DNA from 4 places in the Mesorhizobium loti R88b genome. Region 1 is predicted to be linked to each of the others. Evidence: riboswitches for the same ligand, from Rfam matches in the RefSeq annotation. Region 1 holds a riboswitch; each other region holds the start of a gene.
The links. A riboswitch is a leader RNA that binds a small molecule or an ion and turns the genes downstream of it on or off. The one in region 1 is predicted to bind cobalamin.
Positions count from the first base shown of each region.

Region 1 (2,192 bases):
TGCAGCATCGAGCAGGACGGGGCGATCTCCACGCGGTCCCGCGGCCAACCGGCGACGATCGGCTTGATGCGGTCAAGCATGGCAGGCAGGTTCGCGCGCCAGACGTTGCGGCCGTCGATCAGCCCGAGCGAGAGCACAAGGTCCTTCTGCGCGAGCCGGCCGACGGTCTCCAACTGCTCTGGAGCGCGCACGAGATCGACGTGCAGTCCCGCCACGGGCAGAGAAATCGCGGTCTCGAGATTGTCTCCCAGCGATCCGAAATAGGTAGCGACCATGATCTTCAACTCCGGTGCTGCTTTTGACAGCCGGCAGTAGGCGAATTGGAGCGCATCCCGTTCGTTGGGAACCAGATCGACCACGAGCGCCGGCTCATCGATCTGCACCCAATCGGCTCCCGCGAGCTTCAGCCTCCGCAGGAGCTCCTCGTAGACGGGCAGCAGCCGTGGCAGGAGCGCGATAGGGTTGAAACCTTCCTCAGGTGACTTCGCCAACTTGAGAAAGGTAACCGGTCCAAGCAGGACCGGGCGCGTGTGGATGCCGAGCGCCTTGGCCTCGAGGAAATGATCGACCGGTTTCGCCGACGAGAGGGCAAAGCTCTGATCGTCGGTAAGTTCCGGCACAATGTAGTGATAGTTGGTGTCGAACCATTTGGTCATTTCCATCGCGGCAAGGCCATGCCCGTTGGCCGCATGCTCGTCACCGGCATGTCCGCAATCAGCGGCCTGATCTTGGTTGCCGCGCGCCATGGCGAAATAGGTATCGAGTGGGACCTCGCCGTCAGTCCAGACGTATCGTGCCGGCACGGCGCCGACCATGGCGACGGTGTCGAGCACATGGTCATAAAGCGAGAAATCGTTGGACGGGATTTTCGACACGCCGCGATCGTGCTGCTCCCTCCAGCTGGCGGCGCGTAGCGCCTTCGCCGTCGCGAGCAGGTCGGCAGCGGGAGATTTTCCGGACCAGTAGCTTTCAAGCGCGAATTTCAGTTCCCGCCGTCGACCGATACGCGGCACGCCGAGCGTTGCCACAGGAATTTGTTGAGAGACAGTCATGCCATACCCCGATGGTTGGGGCGTGGGGACAAGGAACGCGCGAGCAGGCGGCACGAAGCCGGGCTACTGCGGCCACCGAGACACCCCGCCCGTGGACGTTGTTCGTCGTGGCAGGTCTCCTGGCTCGCGGGTCAAAGCCTCTGCCCGTCTTCCCGAGGCCGTTCGCCTCAGTGACACCAATGGGCTTGGCTCGCCGCTAACAGTTGCGGGGGCAGCGCCGGCATCGCACCGGCTTCCCTCTTAGCTCCGCTACGGCAGTGCCGCGCGGAGAACCACGACATGCGCACAATCACAGCAGCTTCGCTCCTTGTCAATACATATAACGAGATGTTTATGTGATGATGCGAATAGTGCCCTTGCGCTGATCGGTCTCTTTCGCCCAAAGCCGCTTACGATGCCGCCTCTTATCAGTGCAGGCTCGGAGAGATCCTTGTCCCCATCGGCGACGCCGGATCAGATCGAGGTCGCCGGGCTCAAGAGCGTAAAGTGGGGCGAGGCCGTCACGGTCCGCCGGGAATCCCGGTATTTGTTCCCCGCTCGGCTTTGCTCAGCGTGCTTGCGCACTCGCCCATCAGCACGCTGATAACATGTCCGGAAGCGGAAAGGAGAGGTGGCGCCTCAGGTCGGCGGACTGGGGCTGGGCCGCCAGCGTCTCGAACAACTGCGCGGGGATCGCCTCGACCTGCTGCGCGAGCAGCTTCACCCTGCGATTGCTGAAGGCCGGCGCCACGATCGTGCGTAACCGGGCATGCTCGCCCCCCTCGTGCGAGACCAGCCACCCCGGCGAACCGAGAATCACCGAATCCGGGGTGAATGCGGCACTCTCTAAGCGACGGAAGGGCGGAAGCTGACCGGCAGGCGCTGCGGGCAGCGAATGACGTAAGACGGCATGTAGACGACGTCCTCCGCAGCGATGGTCAGCGCCAGATCCTCCAGCCGCCCGAACAGCGCGGGGAAGGCGCAGCGCAATTCCAGGCGCGCCAGCGCAGCGCCCAGGCAGGAATGCGGCCCCTCGCCGAACGACAAATGCGGGTTGTGCCGCCGGGTGACATCGAATCTGTCGGCGCCAGGACCGAAGGCCTTTTCGTCCCCGTTCGCCGCATCGAACGCCATCAGGACGGCATCGCCGCGGCGGACCAT
Region 1 is NZ_CP033367.1:6,745,082-6,747,273, reverse strand. Features, by position in the region: gene metE (5-methyltetrahydropteroyltriglutamate--homocysteine S-methyltransferase) at 1-1,028, opposite strand, end outside; cobalamin riboswitch at 1,145-1,344, opposite strand; partial or broken gene EB235_RS32605 (cytochrome P450) at 1,636-1,911, opposite strand; gene EB235_RS32600 (cytochrome P450 family protein) at 1,878-2,192, opposite strand, start outside.

Region 2 (2,192 bases), 2.9 Mb from region 1:
CGCCGACTTCGACGAAACCCTTCACGCGCAGCACGTTTTCCTGTTCGGCGGCGGTGGCGACGCGCTTTGCCAGTTCGTCGGGATTGGCGATCGAGGGAATGTCGACGATGAAGGTGTCGAAGTCGTCATGCTCGTGGTCGAAGGCGCCGTCATGATGGGACTTGCGGTTCTCGATGTCGTCCTCGACGGCGAGCCCGAGGCCGAGCAGCACGGAGGGATCGACCTTGCCATGCGATGTCGGCACGATTTTTACCGCGCGGGCGGAATGTTCATTGATGATGGCATTGGCGCGGGCCGAACCGGCGGCGTCCATCAGGTCGCTCTTCGACAGGATGATCAGGTCGGCGCAGGCGATCTGATCCTCGAACACTTCCTCGACCGGGTCGTCATGGTCGAGGCTGTCGTCCTGAGCACGCTGCGCCTGCAGGGCGTCCATGTCGTTGGCGACGCGGCCTTCGGCCAGCGCGGGGCCGTCGACCACGGCGATGACGCCGTCGACGGTTACGCGGCTCTTTACCGACGGCCACTGGAAGGCCTGGACAAGCGGCTTGGGCAGGGCCAGGCCGGACGTCTCGATCAGGATATGGTCGACTTTCGGCGTCAGCGACAGGATCTTGTCCAGCGCCGGCACGAAATCGTCGGCGACGGTGCAGCAGATGCAGCCATTGGCCAGTTCGACTATGTTTTCCTCCGGGCAGGTGTCGATGCCGCAGCCCTTCAGGATCTCGCCGTCGATGCCGATGTCGCCGAACTCGTTGACGATGATCGCGATACGCTTGCCGCCGGCGTTTTCCAGGAGATGGCGGACCAGCGTGGTCTTGCCGGCGCCGAGGAAGCCGGTGACAACGGTGCAGGGTACTCGGGAGAGATTGCCGGCCGGATTTGGAGCGCTCATGGTTGGTCCTTCAGCATGTCGAGAGGTGGAATACGCGCCACGAGGCCGCGCTTGAGGGAATCAGGCCGGCCGCGCCATGGGATGAGGCCGTCGGTCGAGGTGGCGAAGAGTTTTGCGCCGGTGATAAGGTCGGGGCCGCTGGTCAAGGTCAGGTCGCCGAAGACATAGCTCCAGCAGCCATCGCGCAGGATCGCGGCGCTGAGCCGGCGCTTGCAATTGCCGAGACATTCGACCGTGCGGACGCGGATATTGTCGGCCGCTGCGGCGCGGCGCGTATCTTCGGCCAAAAGTTCGCCGGCGCGGGGATGCGCGTCGGAGCCGGCCTCATTGCGGCAGGAGGCGCAGACGATGACGGTGACGCCGGCCAAGGCTTCACTGTCGCCGGACGCATTGTCCGCTGTGCCAGCCGAAAAACTGCTGTTCTGGTCCAAAAAGCCGGGCTCCTTGCCCGGAAACCCGCCGGGCGATCGGATTCTTCTGTCGCAGACGGCAGGTCTCCTGGCTCGCGGGTCATCGCCTTGGATAGCCGCCTTCCCGGGAACTCCCAGTGGCTTTCGGCCTTGGCTCTTCGCTTACAGTTGCGGGGACAGCCGCGGATTTGAGATCGAAATCCCGCACCGCATTCCCTCTTAGCCCTTGCCGTTGCGGGCAAGGGACCGTCTGGACCGGATTTAGGCTTTTGCAGGTGGCGGTGTCAACGCGCGGTAGGCGAGATCGCCAACCAGCTGTATTCAGCGCCGCAGGATTTTCTTGCCCAGCTGCGCCCAACGGCTCAGCGCAACCGGTCTCTCTTCTGGTAACGCAAGAATGACTTGGCGCACTGCCTGGTAGCCATCGCCGTGATGCCAATCCTGGCCAACGAGAAGCTCCTGGCCTTCCGGCCATGTTTCGTTGTCCAGGACAACTTCGTGACCGACCATTGCTCCGTCATGGCTCGCCAGGAATATCCGCACAAAATGACTGCCGGGGCGAACATTGGCCGCGAACAGTCTTTCCAAACGGGCATAGAACGCCGGATATGCTTGGTTGAGCGTGGATTCTGCCGCAGCCTGGGTGATCACAGGTCCGCCAAAGACCTTCCAACCGGCATCATTCCGACGCCAGAACTCGATTTCGGCTTGCATGTTCTCGCAGACATGATGCGCGAGGCCCTCGATCAGCACATGAAATACGCCGATCAGGAACTTTCCGAATGCCTGGAATGTCGCTTCTTCGCGCGTGCTGCCCATGCCGACAAACGATTCGATGGCTGGCTGAGTCTCCAGCAGGGGCGAGAAGATGTAGATCTCGACGACCA
Region 2 is NZ_CP033367.1:3,796,473-3,798,664, forward strand. Features, by position in the region: gene cobW (cobalamin biosynthesis protein CobW) at 1-895, opposite strand, end outside; gene EB235_RS18515 (DUF1636 family protein) at 892-1,326, opposite strand; cobalamin riboswitch at 1,367-1,571, opposite strand; gene EB235_RS18520 (DUF6348 family protein) at 1,627-2,192, opposite strand, start outside.
Region 2: it holds a riboswitch for cobalamin, as region 1 does, so the genes downstream of both, EB235_RS18515 (DUF1636 family protein) here and metE (5-methyltetrahydropteroyltriglutamate--homocysteine S-methyltransferase) in region 1, are expected to answer to the same signal.

Region 3 (2,192 bases), 2.9 Mb from region 1:
TCACCTTGCGCAGCACATGGCCAGAGACCAGCGCTTCCAGCGGCCAGTTGCCGAGATTGCCGGAGGCAGGGTCGAAGGATGCCTGCGCCGAGCCTGCCGCGTCTTCCTGCAGATTGATGAACACGAAGCCGCGCCACACCGAAAGGGCGACGCGATAGAGCGGGTGGTCGGCCTTGTCGAAACCATCAGGCAGCGATTTCGACGGCACGCGCACGAGGTCGCCGCGCAGCGAATAGGACCAGGCGTGATAGGGGCAGGTGATCAGCCGCGCCTTCAGCCGGCCCTCGCTCTCCTGGCAAAGCTGCGAACCGCGATGCCGGCAGGTGTTGTGGAAGGCGCGCAGCTCGCCAGTGTCGTCGCGCAGGACGACGATGTCCTGCGTGCCGATGCGGAACCGACGGAAAGCCAGCGGCTGGGCCAGATCGGCCTCGCGACAGACGAGCAGCCAGTTTTTGTACCAGATGGCATTAAGGTCGCGCTGATAGGCTGCCGCATCCCAATAGGCCGATGAGGGCAGCGTCGGCTCGGCCCGGGTCAGGCCGTTATAGGGATCGCGCTCGCTGGCAATGGGCTGCATGGCTGGCTTCCTGTGAGGACGCCAGCCGACACCCGGCCAGCACAATTGTCAATTGTCGTGCCCAGGACCACTGGTCTTGTCGGCATGGCGCAATCGCGCTGCTTGCCGACGGAATTTGGTTTGCCGCGTGTCGTGATTTTCCCTATAGTCACGCAGTCGTCGGTTCCGTTTTGGAGCCAAGAGGGAATGCGGTGCGGGCTCGTTTGTTGCCCAATGCCGTGGCTGCCCCCGCAACTGTGTGCGGTAGTCCTCTCCATATGCCACTGAAGATTCGTCTTCGGGAAGGTGGAGAAGGGCGCTGATCCGCGAGCCAGGAGACCTGCCGGCGACGGCAAAACTGACAGGCCCTCGGGTGGAGGGTGAAAGGACAAGATATGACTACTGCTTCCGTCTCCCTCGGCGCCTCCGTCTCCTCGCAGTCGCGCTTCATGCAGCTGGCGCTTGCCGCGCTGCTCGGCACCTTCATCATCGGGTTTGTCGGCTTCTCGCATATCGATGCGGTCCACAATGCTGGTCATGACAACCGCCATTCGATGGCATTTCCCTGCCACTGACGAGGATCTGACATCATGAATCTGTTTCGCAACGTCGTGTTCATCGCGGCGATCGCAGGGCTCGTGGCCGGCGTCGTTCTTGCCTGCATGCAGGCCTATGCCACCGCCCCTCTCATCCTCCAGGCCGAAGTTTACGAAAAGGCCGGCGCCGGCCATCAGCACGACCATGCCGCGGCACCGGCCGAGAACGCTGCTGGCACCAATGCCGCCAGCAGCACCGCGCCCGCTGCAAACACCATGAGCATGGCGCCAGCCGCCGCGACTGCGCCCGAACATGAGGATGAGGGCTGGGAGCCTGCCGACGGCTTCGAGCGTCACGCATACAGTGCGGTTTTCAATGTCGCCACCGGCATCGGCTTCGCGCTGATCCTGGTTGCGGTTTCCGAATTCGCAGGCGGCATCGGCAATTGGCGCCAGGGCGTGTTCTGGGGGTTGGCTGGTTTCGCCGTGTTCACGCTGGCGCCCGGTCTCGGCCTTCAGCCCGAACTGCCGGCGATGCCTGCGGCCGATCTCTTGCCGCGCCAGATATGGTGGACGGCAACGGCAGTGGCGACAGCGATCGGTCTCGCTTTGATTGCTTTCCGCAGATCGCTGCCGCTGGTGATCCTGGCAGTGGCGTTGATCATTGCACCGCACATCGTCGGCGCACCACAGCCAGACAGCTTCGAGACACCGATCCCGGAAGGCCTGCACCACCAGTTCGTGGTGGCGGTGACGTTGACCAATCTGGTGTTCTGGCTGGTGCTCGGCGCTGTCGTTGGCGTGGTGCGTGGACGCTTCACCGGCACCGCGAGCAGCCTGCGCGACAGCTTTGCCTAATCGCAGCAAGCTGACCTTCATCATCGGCGGCGCGCGCTCCGGAAAGAGCGCGCACGCCGAAATTCTTGTGACGGCCTCGCCCTCACCATGGGCGTATATCGCCACAGCGCAAGCCTATGACGACGAGATGCGCGAGCGCATCGCACTGCACCGCTTAAGGCGCGGCGAGGGCTGGACGACCATCGACGCAGCGCTCGACCTTGCCGGTGCGCTCGAGGCCTTGCCCGACAACCAGCCGGTGC
Region 3 is NZ_CP033367.1:3,842,732-3,844,923, forward strand. Features, by position in the region: gene EB235_RS18730 (aromatic ring-hydroxylating oxygenase subunit alpha) at 1-577, opposite strand, end outside; cobalamin riboswitch at 721-918, shown strand; gene EB235_RS18735 (CbtB domain-containing protein) at 952-1,131, shown strand; gene EB235_RS18740 (CbtA family protein) at 1,147-1,950, shown strand; gene cobU (bifunctional adenosylcobinamide kinase/adenosylcobinamide-phosphate guanylyltransferase) at 1,943-2,192, shown strand, end outside.
Region 3: it holds a riboswitch for cobalamin, as region 1 does, so the genes downstream of both, EB235_RS18735 (CbtB domain-containing protein) here and metE (5-methyltetrahydropteroyltriglutamate--homocysteine S-methyltransferase) in region 1, are expected to answer to the same signal.

Region 4 (2,192 bases), 920 kb from region 1:
CCGCCTGCTGGTGATCGACAGTTAGTTGTTGCCGAAGAGGTTGTGGTCGGCACCCGTGACAGGCGTCTGAGCAGCCGGTTCCGACTTCTTGATCGAAGCGGTGTGCGAGCTGTCGACAGCGGCGGCTGCAGGGGCATTCGAACCGTAGTGGTCGCTACCAGCGAAGGCGCTGCCGGAAATGGCCAGAAGGGCGGCGGCAGTGAGAATGATCTTTTTCATTTTAAGTACTCCAGTATTTTTGCTGTCCGTCTAGCGGCGTGTCTTGGGAATGAAATCGCGTCGTTCGGACAGCCCCGATGTGGGTAAGCCGTCTGCCGGATTCCAATCACGAAGTTGTTCCGCCTGGGCCATGATTTTACATCTTGTAATTTTAATAAGCATGCCGACCATCTTGTTTTATGCATATGATACAGCTACTTAGATAAATTTCACGACCCACTCACCGAGTGTATCCGGGCGTCAGCGTTCACACCGTCCTGCACGCATTGTCAACAGAAACGAACCGTTCGGTTCGATTTTAGAAGTTGCTAATAGTCACTTTTCGATACCGTTGGCCTGTTTTCCCCGCGCCAGGAGCCGGACAAGAGACGATTCGAAACAGCACAGATTGCTGAACAAAACAGAATCTCAGCCGTTCAATCGCTGGCCGGAGCGTTTCGTCCGGCGTGTCGCGCCGCATGGATACGATGTCGCTTTCATGCCGATGTCGCGATCGCTGCCGTGATTAGATGACTGCATCTCAGGTGCCGCTTCGTGACCACGGAACGGAGAATTGGGAAGCCGGTCAGAATCCGGCGCTGCCCCCGCAACGGTGGTGGAGTTCAAGTCGCAACGGGAGACCACTGGGCGAAAGCCTGGGAAGGTGTCGCGATGGTCCGAAAGGACAACTCCAGAGCCCGGAAACCAGCCCGAGATTGTTGAACTCGACTGATCGCGGTGGGCGGTCAAGAGGCGGATGGTGCATGCCCGGCTTCCGCCGGCCTGCGTCCGGTCCTTCCTCCGTCACCACCAGTTCAGTCCTTGAAGTATGAGGACAGGACATGGATGCTCGCAACGACATGCTGAGGCTCTTGAACAGCCGCAGGGACGGGTTCTCGCTCGAACAACCCTTCTACACCGACCCGGACTACTTCAAGCTGGACATGGAGCTGATCTGGTATCGCGACTGGCTGTTCATCGGCCATGATTGCGAACTGCCGAAGCCCGGCAGCTTCATCACCGTGCAGATCGGCGACTATCCGGTCGTGCTGGTGCGCGACCAGCAGGGCAAGATCAACGCTTTCCACAATTCCTGCCGCCATCGCGGCAGCCGTGTCTGCAACACCGACAAGGGCACCGCCGCCAAACTGGTCTGCCCCTATCACCAGTGGACCTATGAGTTGGACGGCCGCCTGCTGTTCGCCCGCCAGATGGCCGACGGTTTCGACAAGAGCCAGTTCAGCCTGAAGCCGGTCGCCTGCGAAAGTGTCGCCGGCTACATCTTCATCTGTTTGGCAAAGGAGCCGGCCGACTTCGCGCCGATGCGGGCGATGATCGAACCCTATCTCAAGCCACACCGGCTGGGCGAGGCGAAGGTCGCCTTCGAGAGCACCATTGTCGAGAAGGGCAACTGGAAACTCGTCTGGGAAAACAACCGCGAATGCTACCATTGCGCCGGTAACCACCCGGAACTCTGCAAGACCTTCCCGGAAGCACCGACCGTGACCGGCGTGCAAGGCGCCGACAGCGATCCCGAAATGCTGGCGCACTGGGCGAAATGCGAGGCCGCCGGCCTGCCGAGCAAGTTCCGCATCGATCCAGCCGGACAATACCGCGCCACGCGCGCACGGCTGCTGCGCGATGCGGTCAGTTACACGATGACCGGCAAGCGCGCGGTGAAGAAGAACCTGTCCGACAGCGTCTCGGCCGACCGCATCGGCACCTTGATGCACTATCACTACCCGACGACGTGGAACCACATCCTCATCGACCATGCCGTTACTTTCCGCGTGCTGCCGATCAGCGCCACGGAAACCGCGGTGACGACCAAATGGCTGGTGCACAAGGATGCGGTCGAGGGCGTCGACTACGATCTTGCCGAGCTCACCCATGTCTGGACCGAGACCAACGACCAGGACCGCCGCATCGTCGAGGAAAACGCCCTTGGCATCCTGTCGCCGGCCTATGAACCCGGCCCCTATTCGGAGCTGCAT
Region 4 is NZ_CP033367.1:459,479-461,670, forward strand. Features, by position in the region: gene EB235_RS02100 (DUF680 domain-containing protein) at 22-219, opposite strand; cobalamin riboswitch at 725-926, shown strand; gene EB235_RS02105 (aromatic ring-hydroxylating oxygenase subunit alpha) at 1,041-2,192, shown strand, end outside.
Region 4: it holds a riboswitch for cobalamin, as region 1 does, so the genes downstream of both, EB235_RS02105 (aromatic ring-hydroxylating oxygenase subunit alpha) here and metE (5-methyltetrahydropteroyltriglutamate--homocysteine S-methyltransferase) in region 1, are expected to answer to the same signal.